Regions from separate parts of the Ochrobactrum sp. 19YEA23 genome, predicted to be linked through region 1. Evidence: riboswitches for the same ligand, from Rfam matches in the RefSeq annotation. Region 1 holds a riboswitch; each other region holds the start of a gene.
What was found. A riboswitch is a leader RNA that binds a small molecule or an ion and turns the genes downstream of it on or off. The one in region 1 is predicted to bind thiamine pyrophosphate.
Positions count from the first base shown of each region.

Region 2: another riboswitch for thiamine pyrophosphate. It lies ahead of thiC (phosphomethylpyrimidine synthase ThiC); the one in region 1 lies ahead of thiB (thiamine ABC transporter substrate binding subunit).
Region 3: another riboswitch for thiamine pyrophosphate. It lies ahead of thiD (bifunctional hydroxymethylpyrimidine kinase/phosphomethylpyrimidine kinase); the one in region 1 lies ahead of thiB (thiamine ABC transporter substrate binding subunit).

Region 1 covers NZ_JASAMQ010000011.1:103,969-110,230, forward strand. Annotated here, with positions in the region: gene cdlP (cell division protease CdlP) at 1-664, opposite strand, end outside; gene thiQ (thiamine ABC transporter ATP-binding protein) at 966-1,688, opposite strand; gene thiP (thiamine/thiamine pyrophosphate ABC transporter permease ThiP) at 1,685-3,313, opposite strand; gene thiB (thiamine ABC transporter substrate binding subunit) at 3,310-4,314, opposite strand; TPP riboswitch at 4,411-4,525, opposite strand; gene QBD01_RS22215 (thiamine diphosphokinase) at 4,630-5,307, shown strand; gene QBD01_RS22220 (glycine zipper domain-containing protein) at 5,419-5,703, shown strand; gene QBD01_RS22225 (ABC-F family ATP-binding cassette domain-containing protein) at 5,872-6,262, shown strand, end outside.
Region 2 covers NZ_JASAMQ010000010.1:594-6,855, forward strand. Annotated here, with positions in the region: gene thiC (phosphomethylpyrimidine synthase ThiC) at 1-1,500, opposite strand, end outside; TPP riboswitch at 1,592-1,703, opposite strand; gene QBD01_RS21120 (MFS transporter) at 1,859-3,175, opposite strand; gene QBD01_RS21125 (MarR family transcriptional regulator) at 3,532-3,966, shown strand; gene QBD01_RS21130 (MarR family winged helix-turn-helix transcriptional regulator) at 3,976-4,407, opposite strand; gene hmgA (homogentisate 1,2-dioxygenase) at 4,552-5,937, shown strand; gene fahA (fumarylacetoacetase) at 6,012-6,262, shown strand, end outside.
Region 3 covers NZ_JASAMQ010000001.1:596,510-602,771, forward strand. Annotated here, with positions in the region: gene QBD01_RS02675 (thiazole synthase) at 1-157, opposite strand, end outside; gene thiS (sulfur carrier protein ThiS) at 159-356, opposite strand; gene thiO (glycine oxidase ThiO) at 353-1,345, opposite strand; gene thiD (bifunctional hydroxymethylpyrimidine kinase/phosphomethylpyrimidine kinase) at 1,345-2,235, opposite strand; TPP riboswitch at 2,322-2,428, opposite strand; gene QBD01_RS02695 (putative bifunctional diguanylate cyclase/phosphodiesterase) at 2,841-4,865, shown strand; gene QBD01_RS02700 (heavy metal translocating P-type ATPase) at 5,018-6,262, shown strand, end outside.

The DNA.
Region 1 (6,262 bases):
CTGAGGCGAACGGGTCATAACCCGCTTCGCCGATCATCTTGATACCGATAGCGTCGGCCTGCAGTTCCTGATTGCGCGAGAACTGGGCAAGGCGCAGCTTGCCGCGAATAAGCGCTTCACGGCTGGCGGATTCATTATGCAGCACTTCGCTGGCCACACGACCGGCGATTTCGGTCTCCGCTTCCTTTTCCTGCCGCAGAATGCCGTGATTGGCAACGACATGGCCCATTTCGTGAGCGATGACGGCTGCGACTTCCGAGGAATCATTGGCGAGCGCAAGCAGGCCGCGCGTCACATAGAGATAGCCGCCGGGCAGGGCGAAGGCGTTGATGTTGGGCGAATCGAGAATGGTGATGCGGTAGGTCTGATCCGGCTTGTCGGAAACGGTCGTGAGCTTGCCCACGATCTTCGCGACCATGCGCTCCAGCCGCTGATCCTTGTATTCGCCGCCATAGGTGGCGAGGATGCGCGGATGCTGTTGTGCGCCGATTTGCGCCAGCTTGTCGTTGCGCGTCACATTGTCGACCGTCACCGGATTATCCGATGGCTGCAAGCCGAGATCCTTGCTGGAATTGATCGACTGGCACCCGGAAATCAGGGCGACAGCAAACAAGCCAAAACCCACGGCTGTTTTCCGCCAATTGCTCTGTGTCCGTTCTGGCAGGGAGACTGGAAGACACAGGGAGGCCCGGATACGGGGCTTGTGACGGAACAGTATTTTATCCTCGCGATTCATACATCATCAGGTCGTCCGCAAATCTAGTCACAGTCTGGCAGACGTACAAGCGGCCCGGTAAAGTTGAATACGGTTCTTCCGGGGGATTGCGAACAAAATATGTCCGTTACCGTAACTCTATTTGAGATTAGAGCATTTCCAGCAAAAGTGCGAAGCGGTTTTGCGTCGGACAATGCGGCGTAAAAAAAGATAGAGCGGTTTCAACGATTACATCACAACAGAAGCCGCTCTATCGTCTTTTATCACCGATATAGCGCCGGAGCGCTTCAGGTCCAGTCTCCGACAGAAGGTCGGAAGCGTGGCCTTGCGCCGCAACCTCACCATTTTCGATGAACAGCAATTGCGCATCGAGATAGAGCGCATCTTCCGGCGTATGGGTGACCATCAACACGGTCATGCCGGTTTCACGGCGCAGTCCGTCGACGAGATCGAGCATCTGATGTCGCAATGCGGGTCCAAGCGAAGCAAAGGCTTCGTCCAGCAACAGCACGGGACGTTCACGAACAAGCGCACGGGCAATCGCCACTCGCTGGCGTTCGCCGCCGGACAGGGCTTCGGGCTTGCGCTGTTCTTTATCCCTGAGACCGACACGGGTGAGCGCGTCGGCAATGGCGGCGCGGTCGCTATCCGTCAGTTTCAGGTTCGGCGAGCGACCGAGGCCGACATTTTGCGCCACAGTCAAATGGGCAAACAGATTGTTTTCCTGAAACACCATCGAAACCGGTCGTTCCGGCGGCGGAAGACGCGTCACATCGACACCGCCAATGGCAATCATGCCCGATGAAGGCGTCTCGAAACCGGCAATGAGGTTCAGGAGCGTGGATTTGCCCGAGCCGCTCGGCCCGACAATGGCCGCAATAGAACCGCCCGCAATAGCCAGGTCGAAGCGCATTGCGGTTTCGCCATAGCTGAAACGCACGTCGGTGAGGCGGATGTCGGCGGAAGCAGTCATGAAACGGAATTCTCTTTCCGGGATGTGGCGGCGCGGTCGGCAAGCATCATCAGGCCGAGGCAAAGAAGCCCCAGAATGAGCGCCAGACCGGCAGCATCGAATGTGCGGTAACTGCCCATGCGCTGCAAGAGAAGATAGGGCAGGGTCAGAAGCGCATCGCTGCCGAACAGCGCGATTGTGCCGAGGTCGCCAATGGAAAGCGCCATGGCAAAGGCGAAAGCCATGCCAAAAGGTCTGCGGATCGACGGCCAGTCAATGAGCCGAAGCCGATTGAGGCCATGAATGCCAAGCTGGGCACAGAGCCGATTGTGACGCGCAGCTGCCGTATCCCAGGCCGGGCGCAATAGCCGGACCGCGAAAGGCATAGCCATAGCAGCGTTGACGGTTACCACCATCACCGGCGCGATGGCGAAAGGATTGGTGAAATGGCGCAGCAGGATGAACCATCCCGCGCCGATCACGATAGGCGGCATGACGAGTATCAGGCTCGCGCCCGTATCGAACAGGCTGGCTATTTTGTTGTTTCTGACTGCTTCCCGGGCCGAAACGAGCGCCAGCGAGAGAAGCACTGAGAGCGTTGCCGCAGAAAAACCGAGCGCAAGGCTGGTGCCGATGGCGCGCCAGACTGTCGTTTCGCTGAGCAGGCGGGTGAGGTCGGCAGCAAGGCCGGACACGACCACGCCTGCAATTGGCAAGGCGACATAAAGAAAACCGATGAGAATGGCGGTGATGTTGAACAGGCGTTCACCCCGCGCAGGCCTGCCGTAGCGGCGCGGTGCTGCCGTGTGGGTAAAGCCTTCTTCTGAAGGACGCCCGGTCAGGCGCAGGGCCAGCAGGATCAGCAAGGTCAGGCCGAGCTGGGTGACGGTGAGCGCCACCGCGCGCGCCGGGTCGAAATCAAAATGCAGGCTTTGATAGATCGCCACTTCCAGCGTTGTCGCGCGCGGACCGCCGCCGAGCGTCAGCACAGTAGTGAAGCTTGTCACGCATAGCATGAAGATCAGCCCCGCCATGCCGGGCAGGCTGCGGCGGATAACCGGCCATTCGATCAGCCGAAAACGGGCGCGATTGCCCATGCCAAGCTGGGCCGCCAGTTTCCAATAATCGGCGGGTATCGATTCATAGGCAGCGAGAATGAGCCGCACCGCCAGCGGCATGTTGAAGAACACATGCGCGATCAAAATGCCCGTAATGCCATAGATATCCGGCTGGAACGAGTGGCCCGCAGCGTCCGACATATGGGCGATCAGGCCGTTTCGACCGTAAATGCTGGTAACGCCCAGCACGGCCACAAGGGCAGGCAACGCGAGCGGCAGAGCGAACAGCCGCAGAATAAAACCCCGCCCGGGAAAATGCGCTTCCGAATGCAAGGCGCGCGCAACGGGAATAGCAAAGGCAACCGAAAGCAGGCTCGACGCGATGGCCTGTGCGATAGTGAAACGGGCGGTTCGCCAGAGATAGGCATCGAAATTTGCGGCGGCATCGAAGCCGCCGCTGGCTTCAAAGGCAAGCGCGATGAGCGCGCCACCGGCAAGCACGACAAGAAAAGCCAGCGCCAAAGCCCCCGCGACGGGTTTCATCGCGGGGGCGGAGCTGGTGTTTTTGCCTGCCGGAGTGCCGATCATTTGCTGGTGGCTGCCAGCCATTCATCGACCCAGGCCTTGCGGTTCTTCGCAACCTCGTCGGATGGAATGAGCAAGGTCTTTTCCGGCTTCGGCAATGCGTCGAAAGCGGCGGGAAGCGGCGTCGATGTCTTGCCTGCCGGGAACATCCAGTTGGTTTCCGGGATCACATCCTGAAAGCCGGGGCCGGTCATGAAGGACAGGAACTTCTGCGCCAGCGGGTTCTTGGCGCCAGTCGTCGTCTGGGCGGCCAGTTCGATCTGGAGGTAATTGCCTTCCGGATAGGCCAGCGCCTTATAGCGATCTGTCTTCTCCGCGATGACATGATAGGCTGGCGAACTGGTATAGGAGAGCACCATCGGTGCTTCACCCTTGGTGAAGAGGCCATAGGCTTCCGACCAGCCAGGCGTGACGGTGAGAATGCGCTTCTGCAATTTCTGCCAGGCATCGCCCGCCTGATCGCCATAGACGGCTTTCATCCAAAGCAGTATGCCAAGACCCGGCGTCGAGGTGCGCGGATCCTGAAGCACGATCTTCTGCGACGGGTCCCCTTCGACCAGTTCTTTCAGGCTCTTGGGCGGATTGGGCAGCTTTTCCGAATCATAGACGATGGCGAAATAGCCATAGTCATAGGGCACGAAAATATCGTCCTTGAAATCCCCCGGCACGCTGACATTGCCAAGATCGATGCCGCTTGGCGCGAAGAACCCGCTGGCGCGCGCTTCGGTGGTGAGATTGGTGTCGAGGCCAAGCACAATATCGGCCTTGGTGTTGCCACCTTCAAGCTTCAGCCGGTTGAGCAGCGCGACGCCGTCTGCGGAAGCGACCCAGTTGATCTCGCAGTCGCATTCCTTCTCGAAGTTTTCCTTCACCTTGGGGCCGGGGCCCCATTCGGAAATGAAACTGTCATAGGTGTAGATGGTAAGCTTGTCTTTAGCTTGCGCTGCGGGCGCGAGACTCACCGCTGCCGCAAAAGAGAAGGCCAGCAAAGATAACAGCCGCATAACGGCACGTCCTTTCATCAAGTTAAAAGGATATAGCGCCGCTTGGGGTCTGGAGCACAACCGTAACCGAAAAGCTGCAACTTTTCGGGATCGTGCCGCAGAGCAGCATCTAATCCCTCCGCCGGTGCAAACCGGATCAGGTTCAGCGGGTTGGTTTTTGGAAAAACCTCTCAGCCATTCATGGGAACAAATGGCACCCCGTTAGAGCGTTGCGACATTAATATGTCAGGCCATAAAGGGCAAGAGAGGCAAAACCGATGCAAACTGGGACAAAGCGGACTTCCAGCTGCGATTTGCCCATGATATGAGCGGCTTATGAGCACATTCGTCATCCTTCTCGGCGGCGACCTCGTCGTAACCGAACGGCTGCGGCAGCAGATTGTCGGAGCGCGTATTCTTGCAGCCGATGGCGGTATTCGTCATGCAGCCGCTCTGGGCGTCGAGCCGGAACTGTGGCTCGGCGATTTCGATTCCACGCCGCAAGCCTTGCTCGAGCAATATGCCCATGTGCCGCAAAAGACATTTCCCCGCGCCAAGGATATGACGGACGGCGAACTGGCTTTCGAGGAAGCCTTTGCCCGTGGCGCGACACGCGCCATTTTGTGCGGTGCTTTCGGCGGCCAGCGTACCGATCATACGCTGCTGCATCTCACAATGGCGACAGCGCAGGCAAACAAAGGGCGGAATGTTCTTCTGTCCAGTGGTGTGGAAGAAGCCTGGCCGGTGACGGCTGGCGAGTTTACCTATGATTTCCCGGAAGGCACGCTGTTCAGCGTCATCAGTTTCACCTCTGTGGAGGGGCTTTCAATCACAAATGCGGAGTGGCCGTTAGACAACGTGACCCTTCCTTTTGGTTCTTCGTGGACAGTTTCCAATATAGTGCGTGGAACACTTCGCATTACTGTGCGTTCTGGCTTAGCGATACTTGTTGCAAACTTAAATTCGGAGCATGCAGACGGGGCATCGCTAACCTTACCGATTGAAAAGGCTTGACGCTTGACAGCGAAACGTATTTCAAATGCGTAAGCGGGTTTATTAGTTAGCGCCGAAATTGGGGACGCAAAATCGGCACCTGAAGTGTCAACTTTGACAGGAGATTGTTTGATGAAGTCACGTCTTTCCATGATTGCGGTTGCCGGGGTGCTCGCATTGTCGACAGCAGCATGCACGACCAACGAACAGCGCACGGCTGGTTACGGTGTTGGCGGCGCAGCAATTGGTGCTCTCGCCGGTGGTGCAATCGGCGGTAACGGCCGTGGCGCTCTCACGGGTGCTGCTATCGGTGCTGTTGCCGGTACGCTGGTTGGCGCTGCCCAGACGCGTAATGGCGTGCAGTACTGCCGCTATCGCGATAATTACGGCCGCGTCTACGAAGCACGCTGCCAGTAAGCTTGAAGCTTAAAATCGTATGACGGACAGGCCGGGGAAACCCGGCCTGTTTGTTTTTCGTGCCTCTTTCCTATCGATCCATTTGACAGAACGGCTTTTGTCGCGGACAAGCAGGGCGGAATTTCAAAGCACATCCCGAGAACCGCCCAGAAAGCCTCAGAAGACACCATGGCACCACCGCTCCTTCGCCTAGACCAGATCAAGCTCACCTTCGGCGGTACGCCTCTTCTGGAGGATGCGAGCCTTTCGGTGAGCGAGGGCGACCGCATCGCGCTGGTCGGGCGCAATGGTTCCGGCAAGTCCACGCTTCTGAAGATTGCCGCCGGCATGGTCGAGCCGACTTCGGGCGAAGTGTTCAAGCATCCGGGCGCGACCGTTCGCTATCTGCCGCAGGTGCCGGACATGGACGGTTTTGCCAGCGTGCGCGCCTATGTTGAAGCCGGGCTCGGACCGACCGACGATCCGCATCGCGTGACCTATCTTCTGGAGCATCTGGGCCTGACCGGCGAAGAAAATCCGGATTATCTTTCGGGCGGTGAAGCACGCCGCGCAGCGCTGG
Region 2 (6,262 bases), on a different contig from region 1:
GGCATGAGCGGCTATCTTGTAGGTGACGACACCGATTTTAACATCGTCGCGGTTGGGCAAGCCGAGGTGCTCCTTCGGGGTAACGTAGCAAAGCATGGCGGTGCCGAACCAGCCGATCATCGCTGCACCAATTCCCGAGGTTATATGGTCATAACCGGGTGCGATATCAGTGGTCAGCGGTCCGAGCGTGTAGAACGGCGCCTCTCCGCACGTGTGTAATTGCTTGTCCATGTTCTCTTTGATCTTGTGCATAGGAACGTGGCCGGGTCCTTCTATCATTACCTGGCAATCCTTGGACCAGGCTATCTGGGTCAGTTCTCCAAGCGTCTCGAGTTCGGCAAATTGTGCCGCGTCATTGGCATCTGCGATCGATCCCGGACGCAGACCGTCGCCAAGGGAGAATGAGACATCGTATGCCCGACAGATATCGCAAATTTCTTCGAAATGTTCGTAGAGAAAACTCTCTTTGTGGTGGTGTAGGCACCACTTCGCCATGATCGAACCGCCGCGTGAAACGATGCCGGTTACGCGATTGGCGGTGAGGTGGATATAAGAAAGCCGCACGCCAGCGTGTATGGTAAAATAATCAACGCCTTGTTCGGCCTGTTCGATCAATGTGTCGCGATAGATCTGCCAGTTCAGATCTTCGGCGATACCATTGACCTTCTCCAGAGCCTGATAGAGCGGTACCGTACCGATTGGAACTGGCGAGTTCCGGATGATCCATTCTCGAATATTGTGAATGTTTCGTCCGGTTGAAAGGTCCATGACCGTATCGGCACCCCAACGGATCGCCCATACCATCTTTTCAACTTCCTCGCCCATAGAAGATGTTACGGCAGAATTGCCGATATTAGCGTTGATCTTAACCAGAAAGTTCCGCCCGATGATCATCGGCTCGGATTCAGGATGGTTGATATTGGCAGGAAGAATAGCGCGTCCCTCTGCAATCTCCTGGCGAACGAATTCCGGTGTTACATAGTCGGGAATGTTGGCGCCGAAACCTTGCCCGTCGCGCGGCAATTCATGCTGGACAGCTTGTCGCCCAAGGTTTTCGCGGATGGCGACGAATTCCATTTCGGGAGTGATGATCCCTGCACGGGCATAAGCAAGCTGGGTAACCGCCTTGCCATTCCTTGCTTTCAACGGTGCATTTAGAAAAGGGAATTCCGGTGTCAGTCGTTCACCTGTCGCAAAGCCGTTATCTGCGGGTTGAACCGAGCGCCCTTCATAGGCTTCGACATCGCCACGCCCGCTGATCCAGCTTTCGCGCAGTCGGGGCAACCCTTTTTCGATATTGATCGTTGCGTGATCGTCGGTGTAGGGGCCAGACGGGTCATAGACCGTAACGGGTGGCAGCCCGGAACTGGGATGCAGCGCAATTTCTCGCATCGGGACGCGGATATCCGGATAAAGCGTTCCTGGTATGCTTAGTTTTCGGGACGCGGGGAGAGGGCCAGTGGTAACAGTCGGGGCTGTGTTGCCAGTAATAATAGACATGGTTGAGGCTCCAAGATGTGACGTTGGAGACCCAGTTCCAGTGTTGGAAGGATGAAAAAACGCCATCAGGAAGCATCCAGTGGACGCTCGCATTCCAGCATTTGCACCGTCCCTACGCCAGTATGAACTGGATCAGGTTCAACGGGTCACTGCGCACGCTAGCAGTATCTCAGCCCCTTGCCGGGACTCCCCTGGTGAATGCTTAAAATTATGCACGGGCAGTTTTGGTCGTCAAGACCGGTTGGCTGCGCGCGTGTTTCTATTCCCGACCATGGACGTAAAACAAACGGTGAAGCTTGGCTTCTCTTTTTCCATTTGGCATCATCACTGATGCGGCTTTTTGAAAATCCGAAGCGCTTTAATTCACCAGATCCCTGCCTTTGGTTTCCGGTGTGGTGATCATCACATAGATCGCCGGGATTGCCATCAATGTAGCGTAGATCGCGACCGCGAAGGGCGTGCCGAATATCTCGAGCAGCCACGTGCCGATGATCGGGGCAAGCGCTCCACCCAACACCGTGGCGACGGAATAGGATGTCGACATAGCCGTGTAGCGAACGCGCGCCGGGAAGAGTTCGGTGAAATAGGCCGACATGCCACCCACGATAATGCCGTGGAAGGAGAGCGTCAGCACGGTTGCCCAAGTGAGCGTCGCGGTGTCTGCGCCGGGCGGCAGGCTGAATAGCCAGAAGCCTGCGCCGATACCGCCCACGAGACCCACCAGCGTAACGGCCTTGCGTCCGATACGGTCTGCGGTGGCGCCTGCCGCGAGTATGACCGCGACTTCGGCAATGGAACCGACGAACAGTGCGCCGAGGGCAGCTTCACGCGGCACTTTGAGGAACACGGTCGCCAGCACGACGAAGAATGTGGAGAAGAGATAGAAAAGCGCGCTTTCGCCAGCCTTGACGAACAGGACGCGGAGCATATTAGCGCCTTGGGTCGTGATTGCTTCGCGCAAGGGTGCTTTGATGGCTTCGGTCTTTTGTTCCTGCAGATGGATGAAAGCAGGCGATTCCTCGACCTTGCGCCGGACCCATAGACCGAGACCGATCAGCAGGATGGAGGCGATGAAGGGAATACGCCACGCCCATTCTACAAAAGCGTCCGATCCGAAATGCCCGATGACCAAACCGATAACGGCGGTGGCAAGTACATTCCCGGCTGGTCCGCCGATCATGGGAAATCCGGTCCAGAGCCCACGCTGCTTGGCCGGAAGGCTTTCGGCGATCAGCACCAGCGCGCCAGTGGATTCGCCGCCGATGGCAAAACCTTGCAACAGGCGCATTAGGAGCAGCAACAGGGGAGCGAACACGCCAATCTGCTGATAGGTGGGGAGCAGGCCCATGGCGACAGTCGCGCCGCCCATCAGGAAAAGACTGATCACGAGTGCCTGCTTGCGCCCTATCCTGTCACCCAGAACACCGAAGAACCAGCCTCCAGCGGGACGAGCGATAAAGCCGACGGCCTGCGTAGACAGGGCTGCAATCAGGCCGGTGATCGGATCGACCACCGGAAAAAACGCGGTGTTGAAAACAAGTGCGGCGCAAAAAGCGAAAACCGCGAAGTCATACCACTCGATAATCGTGCCGGTGCTGGCCGCGAAAAGAAGCCGTATCGATGATTTTTGCGTCTGCGCGGCATCCATTGTGCCCGCCGGTGCTGATGTGTTCATGGCTGCTCCTCCGCTGCCCAGCATTTGAAATGCCGGTTCCTCGCTACCGGCTCCCTATAATCGTATCATTTGCAACGAAGTCAAGTTCATTGCAATAGCAACGTTACATATGCAATGAAATAGTGGCCATCAGTTTCTGGGGATTACAATCTGCAGGAGGTGCGAGGATCAATTCAAAAGGCAGTTCGAACGGACAGGATAACAGTGGTGTACGGGTAGTTTTCATTGAGGCGCAATCTTATCAGACCGCGTTTCGCTCCGACTAGATCTCGCTCTTGAAAAAGCCTTTGAAATTGTCCGTCCATTCCGGGAAAATGATTGAAATGAAAAGACTTTGTGAGGGGTATGCAATGCGCATGGAGACGTTTTTTCCTTATAGGCTCGCGATTGTCGCGGAAGCGTTCTCCCGGCAGCTGGTTGCTGTTTATGGTCACGAATATGGGCTGATGCGTGAGGAATGGCGTCTGCTGTTTCTGCTGGCGGAGGCAGGTTCCATCGATTCCGTGCGGCTTGCCCAGCGCACCTCCCTCGACAAGGTGCAGGTCAGTCGGGCCGCCAGCCGTCTGGAAGAGAAAGGCCTGATTGTCAGGACTGTATCGAAAGAAGACCGACGTTTGCGGCACTATGCTGTCACGGATGCGGGCCAAGCCCTGTTTCAAAAGGCCTTTGGCGAAGTCGATGCCAAGGCCAATGCCATCTTGGGTGCGATGTCCGAGCAGGACCGGCTGGCTCTGGAAACGGGCATTGCTGCTCTGCACAAGGCCGTCAAACAGGTGACTGAAGCCGAGTGAGGTTCGCAACTATCGCGAAGGGTGGGCGCTGGAAAGGCGGGTCAGCCCATCGAGAAAATGTTTGGCGTCCGGGCCTAGATCTTTAAGGATCTCCGCCTGAAACTCGTCGGCAATCTTGCCGAGACGGTGCATCAGTTCTTCCCCCTTGGGGGTGAGTGCGAGTACAATCAATCGACGGTCGACATTGTTGTCGGATTTACGCAGTAAGCCCGCACCTTCCAGACGGGTTGCGGCCCGGCTGACAATCGACTTGTCGAGATTGACCCGGGTATTGATATCCCGGATGCTGACTTCGCCGCTACGATAGAGATGCGCCAATACGCGCCATTCAGGGATGGTCAGCCCCGCCTCGGCGGCATAGCGTTTTGCAAATCGCTCGCTGATCCGCGCGGCCACCACACTGAGCCGATAGGGCAGGAAGCTATCGAGTTCGAATGCCATGCACGTCTCCTTTTTGCAGGAAAGGAGCAGAGTTTCATTGCAAATACAACGGAAAAAGACGTGTCACGCAAGAAGCATTGACTTCGTTGCATTCGCAACGTTAATATCGTTGTTAGAGCAACGAATTTGCCGGGAGGAATAATCATGACCACTCACACGATCCCGCAGGGCATGGTCCGCGCATCGGTAACGACTGGAACGGTCGAGGGCTATATGCCCGGTTTCGGCAATGACTTTGAAACCGAGGCGCTGCCGGGCGCTTTGCCGCAAGGTCAGAATTCACCGCAGAAATGCAATTACGGGCTTTATGCCGAGCAGCTGTCCGGCACCGCTTTCACCGCGCCGCGTGGTCAAAACGAGCGGACCTGGTGCTATCGCATTCGCCCATCGGTCCATCATACGGGCCGATTCCAGCTGATAGATGTGCCGTACTGGAAGACCGCGCCCAATCTGCCGGTCGGCGATCCGCAGCGGCGCAATATCACCAGTCTCGGCCAGTATCGCTGGGACCCTATCCCGCTGCCGGGGCCGGATGAGGATCTGACGTGGATCACCGGCATGCGCACCATGACCACGGCGGGCGATGTGAATATCCAGATCGGTATGGCAAGCCATGTCTATCTGATCACGCGCTCGATGGAGGACGAGTATTTTTACTCTGCCGACAGCGAATTGCTGGTCGTGCCGCAGGAGGGCCGCCTGCGCTTCTGCACCGAGCTTGGCATCATCGATCTTGAGCCCAAGGAAATTGCCATTATCCCGCGCGGTCTTGTCTATCGCGTCGAGGTGCTTGAGGGACCGTGCCGCGGTTTCGTCTGCGAGAATTACGGCCAGAAATTCGATATGCCGGGTCGTGGTCCTATCGGCGCGAACTGCCTTGCCAATCCACGCGATTTCAAATCCCCCGTTGCGGCTTATGAAGATAAACAGGCGCGCTCGCGTGTTGTCATCAAATGGTGCGGCCAGTTCCACGAGAGCTGGATTGACCATTCGCCGCTCGATATTGTGGCGTGGCATGGCAATTACTGTGCCTATAAATATGATCTGCGCACTTATTCGCCGGTTGGCGCCATTCTGTTCGACCATCCCGATCCGTCGATTTTCACGGTGCTGACCGCGCCGTCGGGTCAGGAAGGAACGGCCAATATCGACTTCGTGCTGTTCCGCGAACGCTGGCTGGTGGCGGAACATTCCTTCCGTCCGCCATGGTATCACAAGAACATCATGTCCGAGCTGATGGGCAATATTTACGGTGTCTATGATGCCAAGCCGCAGGGCTTTGCGCCGGGTGGCATCAGCCTGCACAATTGCATGTTGCCGCATGGTCCTGACCGCGACGCATTTGAAGGCGCGTCGAATGCGGAGCTGCGTCCGGAAAAGCTTGATAATACGATGAGCTTCATGTTCGAGACCCGCTTCCCGCAGCATTTGACAGAATTCGCCGCGCGCGAGGCCCCCATGCAGCAGGAATATATCGAAGTGTGGGACCATCTCGAAAAGAAGTTCGACGGCACGCCCGGCATGAAGTGATGTCAATCAACCGGATGCTGTGCGCTTTATGCGCCGGTACTCCACGAGTATGATCTGAAACGAGGAGATGGACATTGGCTTTGATCCGGTCCTGGGTAGAGAGCGCCAATCATGCGGATTGCCCCTTTCCCCTGAACAATTTGCCCTATGGTGTGTTTTCGGTGGGCGGAGACGCGCCACGTTGCGGCGTCGCCATTGGCGATATGATACTCGATCTCGATAAATGCGAAGCGGCTGGCCTCATCGATGCTGACGGCACTTTTGCTGAAGCGCAGCTCAATGGTTTTATGGCATTGGGCCGCGCCAAATGGGACGAGGTGCGCGC
Region 3 (6,262 bases), on a different contig from region 1:
GTCCGGCGCGCGCATCGCCGCTTTCGCGGCGCAGCGACACGGTGACGATATCGCTTTGCGAAGCGCGCACCGCATCCGCCAATATGGCGGGCGATGGATATTGCGCCGTGCCGAGCAGCAGGCGGCTTTCAAATTGTTGGCCGTAGAATTCCAGCATCTCAGCCTCCCTGCATCGGGGCCAGAACTTCGATGCGGTCGCCAGCCGACAAGGTCGCGGCTGCGCGCTCGTCGCTGGCCACGAATTCACCGTTCAGCGCGGTTGCAACAATCGCTTCATCCAGTTCGATCTCGGTCAGCAGCGCCGCCAGATTGGCGGCTGCCGTGGTGATGACTTCACCGTTGAGCACGATCGTCATGCATAGTCCTCCACAAATTCGGGCATGGTTTCGGGCGTGGTCGCGGCCGCAACCGCCATGCGTGCCACGGCGGGCGAAAGCAGGAAGCCATGGCGGTAAAGCCCGTTGACATAGATGGTTTTGCCACGCCGTCGCACGCGGGGCAGGTTGTCTGGAAAGGCGGGGCGCGCATCGACGCCGGTTTCGAGAATCTCCGCTTCGCCGAAGGCCGGATGCAGGGCGTAAGCCGCGCTCAAAAGCTCCAATGTCGAGCGCACGCTGATGCCACTGCGCTGATCGCTTTCGATCATCGTCGCGCCGATCATGTGCACGCCGTCGCCGCGCGGCACGATGTAGAGCGGAATGCGTGGATGCAGGAGACGCACAGGCCGCGAAAGGTTGATGTCACGCGAGCGGACAACCAGCATCTCACCTTTGACACCGCGCAGATCGGGCAGCACATCGCGGGCGCTAAGACCGCGGGCATCGACGATAATATCCGCGTCGATCTTCGCTGTGTCCGCTTCCGTATTGAGGTGGAACACGACGCCTTTTCTTTGCAGGTTTCCGGCCAGTTCAACCAGTGTCTTGCGCGGATCGAGATGGCCTTCGCGTGCGAAGAACAGGCCCTGCCGGAAACGTCCGGCGAGATCGGGTTCCAGCGCATCGATGCGTTCACTGTCTATTGTGTCGAAGGCTTCCGTGCGGCGGGCGAAGCGGCGCAACTCGCTGGCGTCGCGGTTGTGCGACAGAACCAGCGTGCCTTCGCGCTTGACGCCGGAGACGTGCTTTTCCCACCAGCCGATGGCTTCCTGACCGAGCCGTACCACAGGCTCCTCGGCGCTTTCGCCCTCGCACCATGGCGCCAGCATGCCGCCTGCAAGCCAGGAGCAGCAGTCGGAACCGATCTGCGGGCTGCGGGCAATCACCGTGACGGCGTGGCCCTGATCGGTGAACTCGGCGGCGGTGGCAAGACCGGCGACACCCGCTCCGATGATGGTGACGCGCATCACGCAATCTCCTCCGTGCGGGTTTTCCAGAGGTCATGGAAATGGTGCACCGGCCCATGGCCGTGTCCGATCTTCAATGTGTCGGCAGCGCGGATTGCCCCTTGCAGATAGGTGTGGGCTGCAAGCACCGCTTTTTCGAGCGGCAGGTTTTTGGCAAGCTCTGCCGCAATGGCCGAGGAGAGCGTGCAGCCTGTGCCATGGGTGTTGACGGTCCGGATGCGTGGCGCTTCGATACGCAGCGTCGGCTGATCGCGGCGAACGAGCAGGTCGACGCAAATTTCGCCTTCGGCATGCCCGCCCTTCATCAGAACGGCTTTCGCGCCGAGTTCGAGCAATGCGCGGCCCTGCTGTTCGGCGTCTTCATCGTCGAGCGCCAGACCGCAGCCGAGCAGGCAGGCCGCTTCAGGCCGGTTGGGAGTCAAAAGCGTTGCGAGCGGCACCAGTTTCTGACGCAAAAGCGCAATGGCGTTTTCGCTCAAAAGCCGGTCGCCCGACTTGGCCACCATCACCGGATCGAGCACGATAGGGCCTGAAAAATGGGCAAGTCCGCGCGCAATGGCATCGATGGTTTCAGGCACGGACACCATGCCGATCTTCACCGCAGCCACGTCGAGATCGCTGAAGACGGCGTCTATCTGCCCAGCGACGATGGCGGGCGGGATGTCATGCACCGCGCTCACCGTACAGGTGTTCTGCACGGTCACAGCGGCAATGACGCTCGCGCCATAGACGCCGAGCGCCGAAAATGTCTTGAGGTCGGCCTGAATGCCAGCACCGCCGCCACTGTCGGAACCGGCAATGGTCACACAGATGGGGGGCACGCAGATGGGCGCAGACCGTGTCTGGTCATTGTTGGATTTGGTTCGGGAGAAACTATGTTTCTGGTTCATCGTATCGTCTCTCATTCCGAACGGAAAGATGAGACGCCATGAACCTGTATGGAGCATAAGCTCCGAGTGGGATGAACCCTGTCCGCGACGCGTCAAACTCCGTTCCCTACGCAGGTATTACCCGGATCAGGTTCAATGGGTTAACGCGAGAACGCGCCTCTCAGCCTCTTTCGAGGCACCCCAACGAATTTTGCATCCATAGGCATAGGCCGGAAGTTTTGAACGGTCAAGCAATCTTCAGTGGATGTGGGGTCACTTCCCGGTGACGGCAGCTGCGATAAAATAAGATCATCAGAAAAAACTAAATGAGCGCCTCCTTCATATATGGTTTGTTAAAACCATTGGTCGTATTGTCCCTGCGGGGAAGTGCGTCCTGGTGGCGGTCCCCGCCTGTTTGTTCGTGCCTGTCTGGTCATGAACTCATGCGGAATATGATGTTCCAGTGAGAGGTTTTATTGGCTAATTTAGACTGACGGCATGTGTCGGCTTGGGGCAAGGGGTGTATAATGGCGAAGCGGAAAGCCGGTCCGGCAGAGGCGGGAGGCTCCATGGCGAGCACATCCCAGCAGGATTTCCGTATTCTGTTCACCACCCATCCGACGCCAATGTGGGTCTATGATCCGCAGACCCTCGGCTTCATCATCATGAACGACGCAGCCTATGCGCTTTACGGCTACACGCCCGACGAGCTGCCGGGCATGACCGTACTTGATATCCGTCCGCATACCGAGCGCGAGCGCATGCTGAGCGCTGTTCGTGATCGTAGCGATCTGGAGCGCCCGGAGCGCTGGCAGCACCGGCGCGCCGACGGCGAAATCATCGAAGTCCTGACCTACGGGCGTGAGGTGCAGTTCGATGGCAGGGAAGCCATTCTCGCCATCGTACAGGACCGGACCGAACTTGCCGAAGCCAACCGGCAGGCGATCCATGCCCAGTCTTTGCTCGATAGCCTTGTCAGCAATCTGCCGCTCGGCGTGTTCATCAAGGACATGCAGGATGAGGGGCGTTATGTGCTCTACAATCAGGCGGCCTCGCAGGCGAGCGGCAAGGCGGTCGAGACGGTGGTCGGCTTTACCGACGCCCAACTGATGACGGATCTGGAGCGCCGCCAATATGCGCAGCAGGATCGTCAGGTGATGAGCAAGGGCGAAGCGCTGAGCGTTGAATATAAAACCCATCACGACGATGGAACCCTGCGTATTCTGCGCGTGATCAAGAGTTCCATTCCGCCGATTGACGGCGCTTCGCCGCGCTATCTGATCGGCCTGATCGAAGACGTCACCGAACGACGCGAAATCGAGGCGCGCATGGCCCATATCGCCATGCATGACAGCCTCACGCGATTGCCCAACCGTGCCTATTTCTCCCATCATGTGGAGGAATTGCAGAAAAAGGGCGGTGATGCGGAGCCATTTGCACTTTTCTATATCGACATCGATCATTTCAAGAGCATCAACGACAATATCGGCCATCAGGCAGGCGACCAGCTTTTGCAGCAGGTGGCCGAGCGGTTGCGCCAGATCACCACGAGCGACCAGTTCATCGCACGGCTCGGCGGCGATGAATTCGCCGTCATCTACCGCAGCGGGACTGTTGGCCAGATCGCCATGTTTGCGGATCGGGTACTTTCGGCGTTTCAGGAACCGTTCAAGCTCGGCGACAATTCCGAATTCGTCACCTGCAGCATGGGCATCGCGCAGGCGCCGCTGCATGGCGATAATTCCGACGTACTGATGCGCAATGCCGATCTGGCGCTTCACGCATCGAAATCAAGCGGCAGGCGCAGCTTCCATTTCTACCAGCACTCGCTGCGTCTGGCTGCTGAAAAGCGCCACATCATGACGAGCGAGCTGCGTCAGGCGCTGTCGTCCCAACAGTTCGAACTGCATTATCAGCCGATCTTCAATCTGGAGAGCGGGTTGATTTCCGGTTTCGAAGCACTGATCCGCTGGCGTCATCCCGAACGCGGGATGATTTCCCCGGCGGAATTCATTCCGCTTGCGGAAGAAACCGGATTGATCGGCCCTATCGGTGACTGGGTGCTGTTGGCTGCCTGCCGCGAAGCGGTTTCCTGGCCGGAGGACATCAAGGTCTCAGTCAATCTGTCGCCGGTCCAGTTCAGCCAAAGCTCGCTGTTGCACTCTGTAACCGATGCGCTGGATGCCGCCCGCCTGTCGCCAAACCGGCTCGAACTGGAAATCACTGAATCGGTGTTTCTGTCCAACAGCAAGCACAATATCGAATTGCTGTTCGAGTTGCGCCGCCTTGGCGCTCGTATTGCCATGGACGATTTCGGCACCGGCTATTCCTCGCTCAGTTATCTGCGCTCCTTTCCGTTTGACAAGATCAAGATCGACCGCAGCTTCGTATCCGGGATCGAAGCGGATACGCGCGATCTCGCCATCATCCAGGCGGTGGCCACGCTGGGCGCTGGTTTCAACATCGTCACCACCGCCGAAGGCGTAGAAACAACACAGCAGCTTGAGCGCTTGAGAACCGAGCGTTTCGGCGAAGTGCAGGGCTTTCTGACCGGTCGCCCGATGCCGGCCAGCGATGTGCAGGCCTTTATCCAGAGCAATAATGGCACTGGCCTCACCATGCCCGCAGCCCATAACCGGCTGCCAATCTGACCGGAAACTCCGCCACCACTACACCGCATTGCCGCTTCCAAAAAAGTGCTTGACCTTCCAACGGTGGGAAGGAGTACTTATATGGCAATTCAGAAATCTAGCCTCTCCGGAGGCGTGAAGAGAGGCCGCTAAGGGTCTCGAAGAGGATTGCCATGAACAAGCCCGTCGATCACGAATCCATCAGCTTTCCCGTTCCCGTGGAAGGCATGAGCTGCGCATCCTGTGTCTCCTCGGTCGAAAAGGCCGTGTCGAAGGTCGCAGGCGTCGACAAGGTTTCCGTCAATCTGGCCACTGAGCGCGCCGACGTGACCTTCAAGGGCACGCCAGATCTGCCTGCCGTCATCGATGCCATCCGCAAGGCAGGCTACGAGGTTCCGTCCGGCAGCATCGATCTCGCCATTGAAGGCATGAGCTGCGCCTCCTGTGTCAGCAAAGTCGAAAAGGCGCTGAATGCGGTGCCGGGCGTGACACGCGCCAGCGTCAATCTGGCGACCGAGCGTGCGCATGTGGAACTGGCCGGACAGGTCGAGACCGCCGAACTGGTCAAGGCCGTCGAGAAAGCCGGTTACGAGGCGCGGTCGCTGAACGATCACACCGACGAAGCACCAGCCGAAACCCAAAGCGAAAAGCGCGATGCCGAAGCTGCTGAATTGAAAAAGAGCGTTCTGCTGGCGGCAGTTTTGACCCTTCCGGTCTTTGTACTGGAAATGGGATCGCATCTCATTCCCGCCGTCCATATGTTCGTGATGGACCGGGTCGGCATGCAGAACAGCTGGTATCTGCAATTTGTACTGACCACGCTTGTGTTGTTTGGACCGGGCCTGCGCTTCTTCAAGAAGGGCATTCCGGCGCTGCTGCGCGCAACACCGGATATGAACTCGCTGGTTGTTGTCGGCACGCTTGCGGCCTGGGGGTTCTCGCTTGTCGCAACCTTTCTGCCGGGCATTTTGCCCGCGGGCACGGTCAACGTTTATTTCGAGGCGGCGGCGGTCATCGTCACGCTGATCCTGATCGGGCGCTATCTTGAAGCGCGCGCCAAGGGACGCACCAGCGCGGCCATCAGCCGTCTGGTCGGCTTGCAGGCCAAGTCGGCCCGGGTGGTGCGCGACGGCGAGACGGTCGATGTGCCGCTCGAAGACGTGCGCGCAGGCGATATCGTGCAGGTGCGCCCTGGTGAAAAAGTGCCGGTTGACGGTGAGGTCATCGAAGGCTCGTCCTATGTCGATGAATCGATGATTACCGGCGAGCCGGTGCCGGTCGCCAAAGACAAGGGTGCGGAAGTGGTCGGCGGCACCATCAACAAGACGGGTGCTTTCACTTTCCGCGCCACCAAGGTTGGCCGCGACATGGTGATCTCGCAGATCATCCGCATGGTGGAGGATGCGCAGGCCGACAAG